3 regions of the Janibacter limosus genome follow, and region 2 is predicted to be linked to each of the others. Evidence: predicted binding sites of a transcription regulator. Region 2 holds the regulator's gene; each other region holds the start of a gene.
The links. Region 2 encodes LexA, which represses DNA repair genes until DNA is damaged. Its sites were predicted from a motif close to TCGAACANNTGTTCGA; they were not measured.
Positions count from the first base shown of each region.

Region 1: recA (recombinase RecA) is a predicted target of LexA. The motif match lies at 1,350-1,365, and genes of this name have one in related genera.
Region 3: EXU32_RS07835 (DUF6504 family protein) is a predicted target of LexA. The motif match lies at 3,170-3,185, and genes of this name have one in related genera.

Region 1 is NZ_CP036164.1:921,682-927,513, forward strand. It holds gene EXU32_RS04470 (ABC transporter permease) at 1-506, shown strand, start outside; gene EXU32_RS04475 (ABC transporter permease) at 503-1,294, shown strand; gene recA (recombinase RecA) at 1,606-2,613, shown strand; gene EXU32_RS04485 (regulatory protein RecX) at 2,622-3,302, shown strand; gene EXU32_RS04490 (circularly permuted type 2 ATP-grasp protein) at 3,469-5,025, shown strand; gene EXU32_RS04495 (alpha-E domain-containing protein) at 5,025-5,832, shown strand, end outside.
Region 2 is NZ_CP036164.1:1,892,724-1,898,555, forward strand. It holds gene EXU32_RS09035 (vitamin B12-dependent ribonucleotide reductase) at 1-406, opposite strand, end outside; gene nrdR (transcriptional regulator NrdR) at 533-994, opposite strand; gene EXU32_RS09045 (LysM peptidoglycan-binding domain-containing protein) at 1,292-1,666, opposite strand; gene lexA (transcriptional repressor LexA) at 1,889-2,638, shown strand; gene EXU32_RS09055 (glutaredoxin domain-containing protein) at 2,667-3,086, shown strand; gene EXU32_RS09060 (Sir2 family NAD-dependent protein deacetylase) at 3,067-4,032, opposite strand; gene EXU32_RS09065 (hypothetical protein) at 4,131-5,012, shown strand; gene EXU32_RS09070 (hypothetical protein) at 5,711-5,832, opposite strand, start outside.
Region 3 is NZ_CP036164.1:1,631,283-1,637,114, forward strand. It holds gene EXU32_RS07825 (DNA polymerase III subunit alpha) at 1-2,315, opposite strand, end outside; gene EXU32_RS07830 (SAV_6107 family HEPN domain-containing protein) at 2,312-2,848, opposite strand; gene EXU32_RS07835 (DUF6504 family protein) at 2,859-3,155, opposite strand; gene EXU32_RS07840 (polyprenyl synthetase family protein) at 3,295-4,380, shown strand; gene EXU32_RS07845 (Rv2175c family DNA-binding protein) at 4,619-4,972, opposite strand; gene EXU32_RS07850 (LysM peptidoglycan-binding domain-containing protein) at 5,202-5,832, shown strand, end outside.

The DNA of each region.
Region 1 (5,832 bases), 970 kb from region 2:
CGTGGAACCGGATGTACCACTCGATGCTCGCCACGCCCCTGACCGTCAGCGACATCCTGCTGGGCCACCTCGGCGTCATCGCGGCACAGGGCGGCCTCGCCGCCGCGGCCTTCGTGCTCGTGGCGGCCCTCTTCGGCAGCTTCACGTCGTGGTGGGTGCAGCTCGCGGTCCCGGTCGGGGTCCTCGTGACCCTCGCCTTCGCCGTGCCGCTCTTCGGGTTCACCGCGCGGGCGAAGGGGGACTCCTCCTTCAACGTCGTCTACCGGCTCGTCATCACGCCCCTCATGCTCTTCTCCGGCGTCTTCTTCCCCGTCGACCGGCTGCCGATCGTCCTCGAGGCGCTCGCCTGGGTGACGCCGCTGTGGCACGGCGTGGAGCTGGTGCGCTCGTCCGCCCACGGGAGCTTCGCCCCCTTCGACCTCGTGCACCTGGTGGTGCTGCTGGTCTTCATCGCCGTCGGGTGGGTCTACGCCCGCACCGGGATGACCGCGAGGTTGGTCTCATGAGTGCCAGTGGTGTCCTGACGCCCGGCCTGGCGATGTGGCGCTCGGTCGTGGAGCGCAATGTCGTGAGCTTCCGGCGGCAGTGGGCGGCATTCGTCACCGGCTTCGCCGAGCCGGTCTTCTACCTCTTCTCCCTCGGCATCGGTGTCGGGTCGCTCGTCCCCTTCGTCATGACCGACGGGGGGTCGCAGGTCTCCTACGCGGCCTTCGTCGCGCCGGCCATGCTCGCCAGCTCGGCGATGAACGGCGCGGTCATGGACTCGACCTTCAACGTCTTCTTCAAGCTGAAGTACGCGCGGATCTACGACGCCATGCTCGCCACCCCGTTGGCTCCTCGCGACATCGCGGTCGGCGAGGTCGTCTGGTCGCTGATCCGGGGCGGGGTCTACGCGCTCGTCTTCTACCTCGTCGCGCTCGCGGTCGGGGTCGTCGAGTCGTGGTGGTCGCTGCTCGCGGTACCTGCGGCGATCTTCATCGGCCTGGCCTTCGCCGCGGTCGGCATGTTCGCCACGACCTTCATGCGCTCCTGGGTCGACTTCGACTGGATCATGCTCGTCATCCAGCCGCTCTTCCTGCTGTCGGCGACCTTCTTCCCGCTGGCCACCTACCCGGGATGGGCGCAGCCGATCGTGCAGGCGACGCCGCTCTACCACGGGGTCGCGCTGGAGCGTGGGCTCATGCTCGGCGAGGTCGGCTGGGGCCTGCTGTGGCACGTCGGCTACCTCGTCGTGCTGGGTGTCGTCGGGGTCTGGGCGACGTCGCGTCGGATCGAGACGCTGCTGCGGTCCTGAGGGGCGAGCAGGACGAAGGGGGGAGCCGCGGCGTGTCGGCGCGCCGCTCCCACCCTCGAACACGTGTTCGGGTAACGTCGTCCACAGGTGCTCGACCGATGACACCGGTGTCCACAGCCTCAGGGCAGCTGCGGACCGTTGTCGGTGGTGGCTCCTAGCGTCTGACCAGACAGCACGAGACGTCCCACTGTGCAGATCTGGTCGCCGGTGGACGCGCCCGACACGATGAATCAGGAAGGTGTGGCATGGCTGACGTCACCGCCATCGACAGCAAGCTCCAGGAGCAGAAGCTCAAGTCCCTCGACAATGTCATGGGCCAGATCGAGAAGGCCCACGGCAAGGGCGCGGTCATGCGCCTCGGCGACGACATCCGTCCCCCGATCGCGGTCATCCCCACCGGATCGATCGCGCTGGACGTGGCCCTCGGCATCGGCGGGCTGCCTCGCGGCCGCGTCGTCGAGATCTACGGTCCGGAGTCCTCCGGAAAGACGACCGTCGCCCTGCACGCCGTCGCCAGCGCCCAGCGGGCCGGTGGCATCGCGGCCTTCATCGACGCCGAGCACGCGCTCGACCCCGACTACGCCAAGAAGCTGGGCGTCGACACCGATGCCCTCCTCGTCAGCCAGCCGGACACCGGTGAGCAGGCGCTCGAGATCGCCGACATGCTCATCCGCTCCGGTGCGCTCGACATCATCGTCATCGACTCCGTCGCCGCGCTCGTGCCCCGCGCCGAGATCGAGGGCGAGATGGGTGACAGCCACGTCGGTCTCCAGGCCCGTCTGATGAGCCAGGCCCTGCGCAAGATCACGGGTGCGCTGAGCACCTCGGGCACCACGGCGATCTTCATCAACCAGCTCCGCGAGAAGATCGGCGTCATGTTCGGCTCGCCCGAGACGACCACGGGTGGCAAGGCGCTGAAGTTCTACGCCTCGGTCCGCCTCGACGTGCGTCGCATCGAGACGCTCAAGGACGGCACCGACGCGGTCGGCAACCGCACCCGCGTCAAGGTCGTCAAGAACAAGGTCTCGCCGCCCTTCAAGCAGGCCGAGTTCGACATCCTCTACGGCCAGGGCATCTCCCGCGAGGGCGGTCTGATCGACATGGGTGTCGAGCACGGCTTCGTCCGCAAGGCCGGCGCCTGGTACACCTACGAGGGCGACCAGATGGGCCAGGGCAAGGAGAATGCCCGCAAGTTCCTCAAGGACAACCCGCTGCTCGGCGAGGAGATCGAGGCCAAGATCAAGACCAAGCTCGGCATCGGTGTCCGGCCGGTCGACGAGTCGGCCGACGAGCCGGCCGAGGTCCCGGTCGACTTCTGAGCCGCGACATGAGCACTGACGAGGCTGCCGCCGCACGCACGCTCGAAGGGCGCCGTCCTGAGGTGCGAGGAGCGCCAGCGACGAGCCTCGAAGGGCTGCGTGCGGCGGTCTCCGCTGTCGAGGCGGGCACCGCGATCCCGCAGCCGGCCGTGCAGCAGCCGTCTCGACGGATCCCGCCGCCCGACCCACAGGCCAAGGATGCGGACGCGGATGCGTACGCCGTCGCGCGCGCCGTCGTCCTGCGGCTGCTCACCGGGGCGCCCAAGTCGCGCTCCGAGCTGGAGAAGGCCCTGCGCCGCAAGGGCTGTCCCGACGACGTGGCGGCCGAGGTCCTCGACCGCTTCGAGCAGGTGGGGCTGGTCGACGACGAGGCCTACGCGCAGGCCTTCGTCCGGTCCAAGCAGGCCGGGAGAGGTCTGGCGCGCCGGGCGTTGTCCCACGAGCTGCGCAAGAAGGGCGTCAACGACGAGCTCGCGCAGGCGGTGCTCGACGAGGTCGACCCGCAGGACGAGCGGGAGCGTGCGCACGAGCTCGTGGCCAAGCGGCTGCGCTCCATGCACGGCCTGGACCGCACGGTCCAGACGCGCCGCCTGGCGGGCATGCTCGCCCGCAAGGGATACGGCAGCGATGTCACCAGGGTCGTCATCGCCGAGGCTCTCGACGCCCAGCCGGAGCACCAGCGCGACTGACGCCCAGCGGTGCGGGCTCCGAGCCCGGCGCGGTACGTGCTCGTCGCCGCACCGCCGCACCGCACCGCAACGCGGCGACCGGGGCGCTCGCGTGCGTAGTGTGGGCGCCGTGACGGACAACGACTCTCTCTTCGGGACCTACGCCCGCGGCGCGGCATGGGACGAGATGCTGGACGAAGGGGGCGATCCCCGCCAGCCCTACAAGCCGATCCACCACACCCTTCGCTCCATGGAGCCGCAGGAGCTGAAGGACCGCGCGGATGCTCTGGCCCGGATGTTCTTCGAGCAGGGCGTGACCTTCGACCACGCCGGCGAGGAGCGACCCTTCCCGCTCGACGCGGTCCCACGCGTCATCGACGCCGAGGCCTGGCACGATGTCGAGCTCGGTGTCGCCCAGCGGGTCAAGGTGCTCGAGGCCTTCCTCGACGACATCTACAGCCGGCCGAGCGGTCTGCCGCGAGCGGTCGAGGACGGCATCGTCCCGTGGAAGCTCATCTCCACCTCCAGCCACTACCACCGCGCCGTGACCGGGCTGCGCCCGCCCAACGGTGTCCGGGCCCACGTGAGCGGCATCGACCTGATCCGCGACGAGGAGGGCACCTTCCGCGTCCTCGAGGACAACGTGCGGGTACCGTCCGGCGTCTCGTACGTCATCGCCAACCGTCGCGCGATGACCAATGTCTTCCCCGAGGCCTTCGCCACCATGCGCATCCGGCCGGTGCACGACTACCCCCGGATGCTCCTGCAGGCGCTGCGCGCCTCGGCTCCCGAGGGGAGGGCCGACCCGACGGTGGTCGTGCTCACCCCCGGCGTCTACAACAGCGCCTACTTCGAGCACACCCTGCTCGCCCGGATGATGGGCGTCGAGCTCGTCGAGGGTCGCGACCTCGTCGTCCGCGGGGGCGAGGTGCGCATGCGCACGACCCATGGCGAGGAGCGGGTCGACGTCATCTACCGACGCATCGACGACGACTTCCTCGACCCGGTGCACTTCCGGCGCGACTCGATGCTCGGGGTGACCGGTCTGATCTCAGCGGTCCGCGCCGGTCGGGTGACACTCGCCAATGCCATCGGCAACGGCGTCGCCGACGACAAGCTCGTCTACTCGTACGTGCCCGACCTGACGCGCTACTACCTCGACGAGGACCCGATCCTGCCCAATGTCGACACCTACCGCCTCCAGGAGCCCGAGGCCCTGCGGGAGGTGCTGGGCCGGCTCGACGAGATGGTGACCAAGCCGGTCGACGGCTCCGGCGGCAAGGGCCTGGTCGTCGGTCCCGCCGCCAGCAGCCGGGAGCTCGACGACCTGCGAGCCAAGCTCACGGAGGACCCACGCGGCTGGATCGCCCAACCGGTGGTGCAGCTGTCGACGGTCCCCACCCTCATCGACGGCAAGCTGCGACCCCGGCACGTGGACCTGCGGCCCTTCGCCGTCAACGACGGCAACGACGTGCAGGTGCTTCCGGGTGGACTCACCCGTGTGGCCCTGCCCGAGGGCCAGCTCGTCGTCAACTCCAGCCAGGGCGGTGGGTCCAAGGACACCTGGGTCCTCGCTGGTCGCTACAACCGCCTGTCCCACACGGCCGACGACGAGCGTGAGGTCATCTTCCTCGGCACCGGCACGGGGACGCACGAGCTCGATGCCGAGCCGGAGCCGGAGCCGGAGCCGACTCAGTCCCAGTCCCAGTCGCAGTCCCAGACCCCGAGCGAGGAGGAGCTGTGATGCTCAGCAGGATCGCGGACTCACTCTTCTGGATCGGCCGCTACATCGAGCGCGCCGACGGCACCGCCCGGATCGTCGACGTGCTGCGCCTGCAGCTGCTCGAGGACCCGGCAGCGGACGAGCAGACCGCCTGCACGATGGTCCTGCGCGGGATCATGGGCTACGAGGACGTCGGCGAGGTCGACTATCTCGGGACCAGTCGCATGCTCGTCTTCGACGCCGGCAACCCCAACGCCGTCTCGGGGTCCTGGCACCAGGCTCGCGAGAACGCCCGTCGCGCCCGCGAGACGGTCTCCACCGAGATGTGGGAGGCGATCAACACGACCTACCACCGGTGGAACGCCTTCACCCCGGGCCGGGCCACCCAGCACCACCTCGGATGGGTGCGCGAGCGAGCCGCCCTCCTCGACGGGCTGACCGACACCACGATGAGCCACGACGACGCCTGGGACTTCCTCGTGCTGGGTCGCGCGCTGGAGCGCGCCGACATGACCGCCCGCCTCGTGGCGACGGGGGCCAGCGACTTCGGTCCCGGGTGGGGCTCGGTCCTGGCCAGCTGCGGTGCGCAGCAGGCCATGCTGCGCACGATGCGTGGCGTCGTCACCGACCGCACGGCCGCGGCCTTCCTCACGCTGGACCGACGCTTCCCGCGGTCGGTCATCGCCGCGCTCAAGGAGGCCGAGGACCGGCTGATCAACCTGTCGCCGGACAAGGACCGGGTGGGCTTCTCCGACGAGGCCCGCCGCATCCTCGGGCAGATCCGCACGTCGCTGGAGTTCAGCAACCCCGCCACGGTGCTGCACGACC
Region 2 (5,832 bases):
TGAAGATCTGGTGCAGCAGCGCGTAGGTCAGCTCGTGCTCGAAGATCTCGGCGTCGGTGTCAGCGGCGAAGTAGCCGTTGTCCTTGCCCGCCTTGACATAGGTCAGGACGACCCGGTCGATGAGCTGCTTGAGACCGGACTCGCGCTCCGGCGAACCGACGGCCCCACGGAAGTACTTGGTCGTGACGATGGTCGAGGCGTTGACCGACCAGAAGTCGGGGAACTCGACACCGCGCTGCTCGAAGATCGTCTCGCCGGACTTCCAGTTCTGCTGGACGACGTCACGCTTCTCCCAGGTGACCTCGTCGTAGGGGTGCACACCCTCGGTGGTGTGGATGCGCTCGATGGTCAGGCCCTTGGTGCGGGACCCGCGACGGGTGCTGGGCTTGCCGGCGGTCTCGGTCATGCTGCTTCTCCTCGATCCGAAAGGTTCGGTCTGCTGCGGTGGCGCCTGGTGCGCCTGGTGCTGCGGGCTGCTACTGACGATGTCACCGGGTACCGACAGCCCACTCGCGTGTCGGCACCCGGGGTCCTAGGGGGTGGTGGCGGCATGCTCGCGACGCAGGGTCGCGATCGCCGACTCGAAGTCCTCGAGCGAGTCGAAGGACTGGTAGACGGAGGCGAAGCGCAGGTACGCCACCTCGTCGAGATCACGCAGCGGCGACAGGATCGCCATGCCCACCTCGTGGGCATCGATCTCTGCGCTCCCCTGCGATCGGATGCTCTCCTCGACGCGCTGCGCGAGGAGGGCGAGCTGGTCCTCGGTGACCGGTCGGCCCTGGCAGGCCTTGCGGACACCGGCGAGCACCTTGGCCCGGCTGAAGGGCTCGGCCGCCCCCGACCGCTTGGTCACCGTCAGGCTGGCGCTCTCGAGCGTCGTGAAGCGGCGGCTGCACTCGGGGCACTGGCGACGACGCCGGATGGCGCTGCCGTCATCGGTCGTGCGGCTGTCGATGACCCGGGAGTCGGTGTGACGGCAGAACGGGCAGTGCACGGCCGAATCTCCCTTCGCTTGTGGATGGTGCGGTGGACGAAACTGGGGATATACCCGCTCCGCCTGTGGACAACTGCTGTCAGCCTGTGCACTAGATGTGGACGAATGACAACCGTGTAACCACTAGATGTAGTGACCATTAGACGCCTCCGTGGCACGCGACGCAAGTCCTCGTCCAGATGCGTCGGTGAACGGCACATCGGCCACCTCCGAGGGGGACGGAGATGGCCGATGGCCGGCCCGGGCTGGGTCGGTGGGCCCGGGAGGAAGGGGGTCGCCGTCGCCGGCGACGTGCAGTCAGCGCGTCGGGATCGTGAGCGTCTGACCGGCGTGGATGTAGGTCGTCGAGAGCCCGTTGGCAACCTGGATGTCGGCCACAGCCTCGGCCGTCGGCACGCCGACGAGCTCGCTCGAGGCGATCTGGCTCAGCGTCTGACCTGGCTCGACGGTGATCTCCTGCGGCGCGGCGGCGGGTCCGGCGAAGGCGAAGGTCGCGCCGGCGATGCTCGCGGCGGCGAGCACGGAGGTGGTGATGGCCAGGCGGCCACGACGGGTCAGCCGCGTGCGAGGGGTCGGGCGTGCGACGACTGCGTCACCGGTGGGCATGGAGACGAGGTGGCGCGAGCGCGCGGGGACGTCGATGCGGATCGGGGTGGCGGTGAGAGCGGTCATGCGAATCCTCCTCGGTGCGGTTCTGTCGAACCGGTGTTCGATAGAACGTCTGTACGATGTCTAGCACGGGTGTTCGAAGAAAATCAACAACACGCTCGAACAGATGTTTGAAATGCGTGTTCGAACGTCCTACTGTCTTCACTACCGAGAAGTTGACCAGCGAGCACCGACAACGCTGGTTGCACCTCGGTCACACCGGACACGGACGAAGGGGTCGAGAGCATGAGCGGCACGGACGAGGACAACATCCACCAGCTCCCCGAGCGGGACACGGGCGATGGTCTGACCGTCCGCCAGCGCAAGGTGCTCGAGGTGATCCGCAATGCCGTGGCCACCCGTGGCTACCCGCCGAGCCTGCGCGAGATCGGTGAGCTCGTCGGCCTGACCAGCCCCAGCTCCGTGGCCCACCAGCTCTCCTCCCTCGAGCGCAAGGGCTACCTGCGCCGGGACCCCCACCGGCCCCGCGCCATCGAGGTCATCTCTCCCGACGGCCACACCGCTCCCCCGGCCGAGGTCACCGACCTGGGCGGCATGCGCGGCGGTGCCAGCACGACCGACGAGGTCGTCGACCCCACCGGCTCCGGTGACCACCGCCCCGAGGCCAGCTATGTGCCCGTCCTCGGCCAGATCGCCGCCGGCGTGCCGATCACCGCCGAGGAGGTCGTCGACGACGTCTTCCCCCTGCCCAAGCAGATCGTCGGCGAGGGCTCCCTCTTCCTCCTCAAGGTCGTCGGCGACTCGATGATCGACGCCGCCATCTGCGACGGCGACTGGGTGGTCGTGCGCCAGCAGCCCAATGCCGACAACGGCGACATCGTCGCGGCGATGCTCGACAACGAGGCGACGGTCAAGACCTACAAGCGCACCGACGGCCACCTGTGGCTGCTGCCGCACAACCCCGCCTTCGACCCGATCGACGGCGACCACGCGACGATCCTCGGCAAGGTCACCGCGGTCCTGCGACGCCTCTGAGCGGCTGGCTCTCTGAGACGCTGAACCCATGAGTCGATGGTGGCCGGCGATGACCGGTGTGGTCGCGAGCGTCGTCCTGCTCGTGCAGACGGTACTCACCGGCGACCTGTCGTTGCTCGTGCTCGCCGTGGGCTTCCTCGTCCTCGCGTGGTGGCTGTCACCACTCAACGGACGCGGGGGCCCGCGGCACACCGACATCGAGGCACACCGTGGGGACTTCCCCGTGGTCGTCTACTGGCGTCCGGGATGCGTCTACTGCCTGCGCCTGCGCGGTGCCCTCGGCAAGGACAAGGACAAGGCGACCTGGGTCAACATCTGGGCCGACGAGGAGGCCGCCGCCTTCGTCCGCTCGATCAACGACGGCAACGAGGTCGTCCCGACCGTGCGCATCGGCGAGCAGGTGCACACCAACCCCGAGCCGGACCTCGTCAGAGCCGCGCTGCGCTGAGCTCCTCCACGAGAGAGCGAAGGGAGTCCCCCAGCTCCCCGTCGACGCGATGATCGACGAGGTCGTCACCACGGGTGGGACCACGGGTGATCAGGGAGACCGGGATCCCCCGCTTGGCCGCGTGGCGGACGAAGCGCAGCCCCGACATCACCTGCAGCGAGCTGCCGAGCACGAGCAGGCTGGGCGCAGCATCGACGAGGTCGTAGCAGTGCTGCACCAGCGGCTTGGCCACCGATCCACCGAAGAAGACGACATCCGGCTTGAGGGTGTCGGCCCCGCACGCCTGGCAGGTCGGGGTGCGAAACCGCTCGACGTCCACGCTGTCCAGCCGGACGTCACCATCGGGTCGGATCTCGTCGCTGTCGACGTCGAAGCCGGGGTTGTCCCTGGCCATCCGCGCGTCGAGCGTCGGGCGATCGATGCGGGCCCCGCAGGTGAGGCAGACGACCTCGACGAGGTTGCCGTGCAGCTCGACGACCTCCCTCGTCCCGGCCGCCTGGTGCAGTCCGTCGACGTTCTGCGTGATGAGCGGACCGACCGTGCCGAGCTGCTGCAAGCGGGTGACCAGGTGGTGCGAGACATTGGGCCGCGCCGCGTGGAACCGGCGCCAGCCGACAAAGCTGCGCGCCCAGTACCGCTGCCGTGCCTCGCTGCTGCCGACAAACTCCGAGTAGTGCATCGGGGTGACCCGGCGCGTGCCGTCGGGCCCGCGATAGTCAGGGATCCCACTGTCGGTGGAGTAGGTGTTGTTAGTAACAGTGTTTGTGAAGCGCCACTGGCGAGCCGCCTCGAACTCTTCCTCGGGGGCTCCGGGCTCGGGCCACGGGCGATAGCAAGGGATCCCAGATCCCACGCTCATGCCTGCACCGCTCAGGACCAGAGCCGGTCCGTGCTGGGTCAGGACGTCAGCGATCTTGGACAGCACCTCATCTTGCTCACCCACCATGTCTCGATGCTAGGCCGTGGCCTCTGGCGGCGTTCACCACTGTCGGAGACGCGATCTATCGTCTGGTCAACGACAAACTCTCTGGCGGGAGCAACAACATGACCGAACGATTCGTACCCCTCAACGTGCGGATGAGCAACGACCCTGCGGTGCACGACCGATGGAACGTCCTGCACGAGGGCATGCCGCCCCACCTGCGGCCAAGCGTCGAGGGATGGCTCAACGAGGTCTTCTACGCGTTCCGAGACATCCCCGGAATCTGTGCCCGGACCCTCCAGTTCCAGACGGGCGAGGACCCAGACGACGCGCTTCGGGGATACATGTCTGACACAGACGACTCAGCCCTTCGGGTCGTTGACATGGTGCTTCAGATCCTCGGCAGCAAGTTCGAAGATGCCGAGGGGAGTTCCAGCAGCCTCACCGCGAACAAGGCCGCGAAGTTTTGGGTGGAGATTGACGACTACTTCGTTCAGGCCAACTCGGCATGGCGCATCGAGCAGGAGCCGACATGGATGCTGGGCCGGATCGTGGACGAGACCACGACGCGCGCGTTTGAGGACGTCCGCGACAGCGGGACCACGGCGGGACGGCTGCTAGCCGAGGCATGGCAGGCATCGTTCAAGCATGACGCGGACTACACGGAGGGCTACCGGAAGGCCGTGCTCGCAGTCGAAAGCGTTGCCATCTCAAAGTTCTGCCCGGACAACACGAGAGCGACGCTCGGAACCGCAATCCGGGATTTCAGGAGTCAAGGGCCGAAGTGGACTGTCGCCGGTCTGGACGACCAAGTTCAGCAGTCCAGGGACACGCTCCTCGCCATGCTGGAGTCAATCTGGCAGAACCAGCAGCGCCACGTGAAGCACGACGGCAACGCACCAGAGCCCGCTGAGCAGGACGAGACCGAGGCGGTCCTCTTCCTTGCGATCACGATCGTTCAGTGGTTCCAGCGCGGCTTCGTCCAGAAGAAGCCGGGCTCCTAACTGATCCGTCGGGCGGCGTTCTGTCGCTCCCGGAGGCAGGTCCGGCACCTGCGGGACCCGTTGGCCTCGGTGACCACGTTGTCACCGGCCAGCGGGTGCCCGCGCCGACAGACCGGGTAGCGCCCGTCTGGGCCTCTCAGGTGGTCGGGGTGAACCCACGTGTGCTCGGCTCGCTGCTCCCGCGAGCGCTCCAACACGCAGATCCTGCAGCGTCGGCGCGGACGCTTCCCTCCCGACCACGCGGCCACGGCTGGATCGGTGAGGTCGTGACCGCGAGGGCAGCAGGCGGGCAGTTGAGTGTCCTCTTCGTCTTTCTCGCATCGTCGCCTAGACCCGAGGCGTCCCACGGGCCACAAAGTCATGTGCTTGACCGCGACGCAGCCCGGGCGGCTGCAGGTCGTGGCGACGGTGAACCCGGGCGGGACTCGACGGTGCAGCGACTGGATCCAGACGAGCGTCCGCACCGGCAGCAGGCGGCCCGCGGCGGCGACCATCGGGACGCCCTTCACGTGCACGCCCTGCCACGGGAGGCAGTAGTCCTTCCGTAGGTGCCGCGACATCGCGTGGAGCGCTGCGGCTACTCGCGCTGGTGGGGCCGACACGAACGCCGACCCCACCAACGGTCCCGTGAGCGAAGTCCACCCACTCTCACGGGACAACGACGTGCCTCCGGACCACGGTGCACATCGCTGGTCTCATCACAGGCGGACGAAGCCTGCAGGTCGAGTCCGCGACGACGGGCGACGCGGCGGCGTGGACTCCGGCGCTCCGTGACCGTCCATGATCCGCGGACCACCACGCTCCACCGGAACCAGCGCGA
Region 3 (5,832 bases), 260 kb from region 2:
GCGGCGGGCCGCCACCACGCCTCGATGCGCGCCTGCCCGTCGGGACTGCCCATCGTGCGCCGCACCTCGTCGGCCTGTGCGAGGGTCGCGCCGCTCGTCTCGGAGATGATCCGCAGCATCTGCTCGTGGAAGACGACGACCCCCTCGGTCTCGGCGAGCGCCGGGACGAGCCGGTCGTGGAGGAACTGCGGCCGCGACCAGCCGTGCCGGGCCTCGAGGAAGGGTCGGATCATGTCGGACTTCACCGGACCGGGGCGGAAGAGCGAGATGTCGATGATCAGGTCGTCGAAGACGGTCGGGGCGAGCTTGCCGATGAGCTCACGCTGCCCCGGGCTCTCGATCTGGAAGCACCCGAGCGTGCGGGTCGTACGGATCATCGCGAAGGTCGCCGGGTCGTCGAGCGGGACGTCGGCCCGGTCGTCGAGGTCGATGCGCCCCCCTTCGGTCCGCTCGACCTCGCCGACCGCGTGCGCCATCGCCGACTGCATCCGGATGCCGAGGATGTCGAGCTTGAGCAGCCCGAGCGCCTCGACGTCGTCCTTGTCGAACTGGCTCATCGGGAAGCCCAGCCAGCTCGACTCGACCGGGGTGCGATCGAGCAGCCCGCCGTCGGACAGGACGACACCGCAGGGGTGCAGGGCGATGTGCCGAGGGAGTCCGTCGAGCCGTTCGACGAGGTCGAAGAGCACCCCCAGCCGGGGTCCGTCGAGGCTGCGGGTGCGCAGCTCGGGCAGCTCGGCCATCGCCGAGCGCACGTCCTTGGCGCGGATGTGCGGGAAGGCCTTGGCGATCTCGTCGACCTCCGAAGGGGGGACCCCCAGCGCCGCGCCGACGTCACGGATCGCGTGCCGCGCCTTGTAGGTGTCCATCATCGACACGCACGTCACCCGGTCCCGGCCGAAGCGCTCCAGGACCAGCTCGTACATCTCGGTCCGGCGGGCCGACTCCACGTCGATGTCGATGTCGGGCAGCTCGGCCCGCAGCGGCGAGCAGAAGCGCTCCATGAGCAGGTCGTGCCGGATCGGGTCGATGGCGCTGATGCCGAGCAGGTGGTTGACGAGGCTGCCGGCACCGGAGCCACGAGCGGCGACGCGCACCCCGGCGCCGGTGATGAGGTCGACGACCTCGGCCACGGTGAGGAAGTAGGTCGGGTACCCGAGCGCCTCGACGACGTCGAGCTCGTCGGCCAGACGCTCCTCGACCTGCCGCAGCACGGACGGTGCCGCGTCGGGGTAGCGCGCGCCGATCGCCGCCCGGCATCGCTGCGCGAGCACTGCCTGCGGGTCCTCGTCGGGCCGCAGCCCGAGCACGTGCGCCTCGGGCAGGTGCACCCGGCCGATACCCAGGTCCTTGCGGTCGTCCAGCGCGCACCCCATCGCCGTGCGCACGGTCTCGTCGAGCAGCGCCCGCGCACGCTGCGCCGGGCTCGCGCAGGACCAGCCGCCGGCTCCGCCGCCGAGCGCGGTCGTCACCCGGTGCGCGCTCGCGGCCATCGTCGCGTCGTCGGCGAGGTGCCCGGCGGTCGTCACCCGGTCGAGGTGACGGGTGTCGAGGGCGACGAGTCGTCGGGTCGCGTCCAGGACGTCTGCGGTGCTCGCGTCCTGCGGGTGCAGGTGGCGCACGGCGGCGGTGAGCACCGCGGGCACACCGCAGGAGTCGGCGAGACCGAGCAGGTGTGCGGCGTGACCGGTCGAGGCCGGCGTGCCCGGCGGCCCGCCGTGGTCGACGACCTCGATCGCGAGCGCACCTGTGGGCAGCACCTGCTGCCAGGCCTGCAGCCGCTGCCGGGCGAGGTCGGGTCGGCGGGTGAGCAGCGCGACGCCGACGTCGGAGGCCGGGCCGAGCAGGACGAGCAGCGGTCCCGGTTCGTCCGGGTCGGGCGCGGCCGCGTGCCGGGCGACCATCGCCGCCGTCGCCACGGCCTCGCCACGCTCCCCCGTCAGGTGCACCTCGCTGACGAGCCGGCACAGCCGGGCCCAGCCGACCCCGTGGGGCACCCCGGCGCCGACGCCGCGGGCCAGGACGGTCACCCGTGGGTGACGAGGGTCGACCTCGGCGCCACCGCGCACCGGCGTGCGTCGACGCGAGGGGGCCCGGGACCCACCGTCGATGGCCAGGTCCACCCCGAGGACCGGCACGATCCCGGCCGCCGTCGCTGCCCGGACGAAGCGCACCGCTCCGTAGAGCCCGTCGCGGTCGGTGAGCGCGAGCGCCGGCTGCCCGAGCTCCGCGGCCCGGGCCACGAGGTCCTCCGGTGTCGTCGTGCCATGGCGAAGGGAGAACCCCGACGCCACGTGCAGATGGGCAAAGCTCACCCGGCACCACCGCCCGCGCGCATCTCCTTGAGGTCGTGCGCCACCGGGCGCACCTCCTTGGGGTCGTGCGCCGGGGTGATCGCGACGAGGTCACCGGGTACCGGCACCGGCGACAGGCCGAGGAGCCCGGCGACGATCCGCACGAAGTCCTCCCCCTGGCGCAGCAGGTCGTCGACCTCGCGCACGCTCATCGGTCCGGCCGCTCCATGACCGGGGCGGGTCCCCCCTTCGGGCAGGACGACCTCGAAGAAGTCCGCCCACTCGGTCAGCTCGGGCGCCACCCGGGGCAGCAGTCGCCACACGTCGACGGGACCGGACCCTTCGAGGCTGCTTCGTCGCGCCTCGGGGAAGGTCGGACGACCACGCACGCACAGCACGGCGGCAGCGGCCCGCAGGACGGCGAGCCGGGTCGCGGCACTGCGGTCGGGCACGCTGCGAGCCATGTGCGCGCCGGCGAGGCTCTCCCCCGCGCTGAGGAGCAGGTCCATCGCCCCGTCGAGGCGATCGGGATGGAGGACGGCAACGGCAACCATCACCGCCCCCTCAGTCCTGGGTCCGCAGGAGCAGCCAGTCGGACGCGCTCGACGGATCGCCGTCCACGCCCAGGTCGTAGACCCCCGGCGCGCTGCTGAGTCCTCGGCTCGCCGACACCCGCCACACGTCCCGAGCGAGCGGGACCTGCGAGAGCGACTGCCCGCCTGTCGCACGCCACCAGTCGCGCCTCTCCTGCCAGTGGTCGACCACCTCGGTGACCCGGTAGAGCCGCCCTCGCCAGAGGAACTGCTCCGGTCGTGCCTCCCCCACCCGCACCTCGATGGATTCCTCGACGAGCCTGACCATGACCACTCCTTTGATCGAACACCTGTTCGATCAACAGTAGACCGGGGGGCCGACAGCGAGTCAACCCCGCTCGACGTAGGCTGGTCGCGACCCAAGGATCCGACCACGGACCACCGACACCCTCGCCACTGGAGCCCACGTGCCGCACCCGCTGGACCTGGCCGACCTGCGCTCGCGGGTCCAGGACCGCATCGACACCGAGCTGGACCGCTGGGAGGTCGAGCTCGCCGAGATCGGGCCCGATGTCGCCGACCTGACCGGCCCCGTGCGCACCCTCCTGCAGGGCGGCAAGCGACTGCGGGCCGGGTTCGCCTACTGGGGCTGGCGTGCCGCCGGGCGCGACGACGACGAGGGTGCGATCTCCCTCGCCGCCTCGATGGAGCTCTTCCAGGCCGCCGCGCTCATCCACGACGACGTCATGGACGACAGCGAGACCCGCCGCGGCAAGCCGGCCATGCATCGGGCCCTCGCCCGGGCCCATGGCGAGCGGCTCTGGCACGGCGACCCCGACCGCTTCGGTGTCGCCGGGGCGATCCTCGCCGGCAACCTCTGCCTGGGCTGGTGCGACGACCTCTACGCCGACTCGGGCCTGCCCCCGCAGGCGCTCACCGCGGCCCGACCGGCCTTCGAGCGGATGCGCGGTCAGCTCATGGCCGGCCAGTTCCTCGACATCGTCACCTCGATGCGCCCGTGGCACCGGCTCGACGACGCCGAGCGGATCGAGCGCTCACGGCACGTCATCCGCTACAAGAGCGCCAAGTACTCGATCGAGCACCCGCTGCTCATCGGGGCGACCGCCGGTGGCGCGTCCGAGAGCGACCTCGCGGCCCTGTCCCGCTACGGGCTGGCGCTGGGCGAGGCCTTCCAGCTGCGCGACGACGTGCTCGGTGTCTTCGGGGACCCGAAGGTCACCGGCAAGCCCGCTGGGGACGACCTGCGTGAGGGCAAGCGCACCGTGCTCATCGCCCGGGCACTCGCCGGCGCCGACGACATCACGACGACCAGGATCGACCAGTGGCTCGGGGCGCCCGACCTGGGCGTCGACGAGGTCGAGGCCTTCCGCGAGCTGATCGTCGACACCGGGGCCCTCGACGGTGTCGAGTGCGACATCGCCGATGGCGCCGAGGCGGCCCGCGCCGCCCTCGCCGAGGCGACCGGGGTCGCCGACCCCGCCCGCTCGGTCCTCGCCGACCTCGTCGACGTCACCACCGCGCGCTCCACCTGACGAAGGGGGCGCTCCACCTGACGAAGGGGCGCTCCACCTGACGAAGGGGGCGCTCCACCTGACGAAGGGGGGCGAGCGGGCCTCGCCCCCCTCCCGTCCTGCTCCTCGTGGTGGGTCACCCCGCGGTCATCTCGTGCTCCATGCCCGCGAGCACACAGCACGGACACGCCCACCGGACTCGGGCCACCCGCTGACCCACCAGGAGGAGCAGAACGGGAGCGCCGAACAGGGCCCGGCTCTATGCCTCTTCCATCGCCCGGCGGCGCACCTCGGTCTTGAATCCCGCGAGCACGGCCTCGATCGCGCTCGACCCTCCGGGCCACGTCTCGTCGCGGGCAAACATCCACTCGATGATCTCCTCGTCGGAGAAGGCGGCATCGCCCAGGACCGTGAAGGTCCCGGCCAGCTCGGGCAGCGGGCCGTCCTCGCCGAGGAAGGCCGCGGGCACGCAGAGCGTGTTGCGCTCACCGCGGCGCGAGGCGAGGAGCTGACGCTCGTCGAGCATCCGGCGCACGTCGGACAGGCGCACGCCGAGGCGCTCGGCCACGTCGGGGAGGGGCAGCCAGACATCGAGATCAGGGGTGTTGTTCACGCCCGCCAGTGTGTCAGAGCGCGTGTCCAGCGCAGCACCCCGAGTCGCGCCACGCGTCGGACAACGCGCGAAACAGGAGCATCTTCGGTACCGTCGACGCAGGAACCACATACGTCACTTCAGCAACAGGCGCCACAGGCGCCACGTCTCCCACCCCCGGGCGTTCCCCTGCGCCCCTGACATCGGAGTCCCCCACATGGTCCTTCCGCTTCTTGTCACTGCCCCGGCCATGCCCGTGGTCGCAGAGATCGACCAGACCGCCGAGACCACGGCCCACGCGTCCCAAGGCACGCCCAACCACACCGTCCGCGCCGGCGAGACGATCTACGACATCGCCGCCCGCTACCACGTGAGCCCGGCGGCCCTGCTGTCGCGCAACCACCTCTCGGCCCAGGCCTTCATCCAGCCGGGGCAGAAGCTGCGGGTTCCCGGCCGCACGGCGTCGACCTCCCCCTCGCAGACCACGTCGAAGCCGGCGCGCTCCGGCTCCACCCGCTCGTACGTCGTGCGCAGCGGTGACACCCTCACCGGCATCGCCGCCCGCCACCGCATGAGCGTCGAGCGGCTGCGCTCGCTCAACGACCTCAGCGACAGGTTCATCCGCCCCGGCGAGAAGCTGCGCGTCAGCGGCACCACTGCCAAGCCCGCCAAGCGCGCCACCTCCAGCAGCCGGGCGACCACATCCCGCTACACGGTGCGTGACGGGGAGACCCTCACCGGCATCGCCGCCCGCCACCACATGAGTCTCGCGCGCCTGGCCAAGCTCAACGGGATCTCCAGCAAGGAGTTCATCCACGCCGGCACGACCCTGAAGGTCACCGGCTCGACCACGAGCACCTCCCCCGCCACCCACGCCAAGA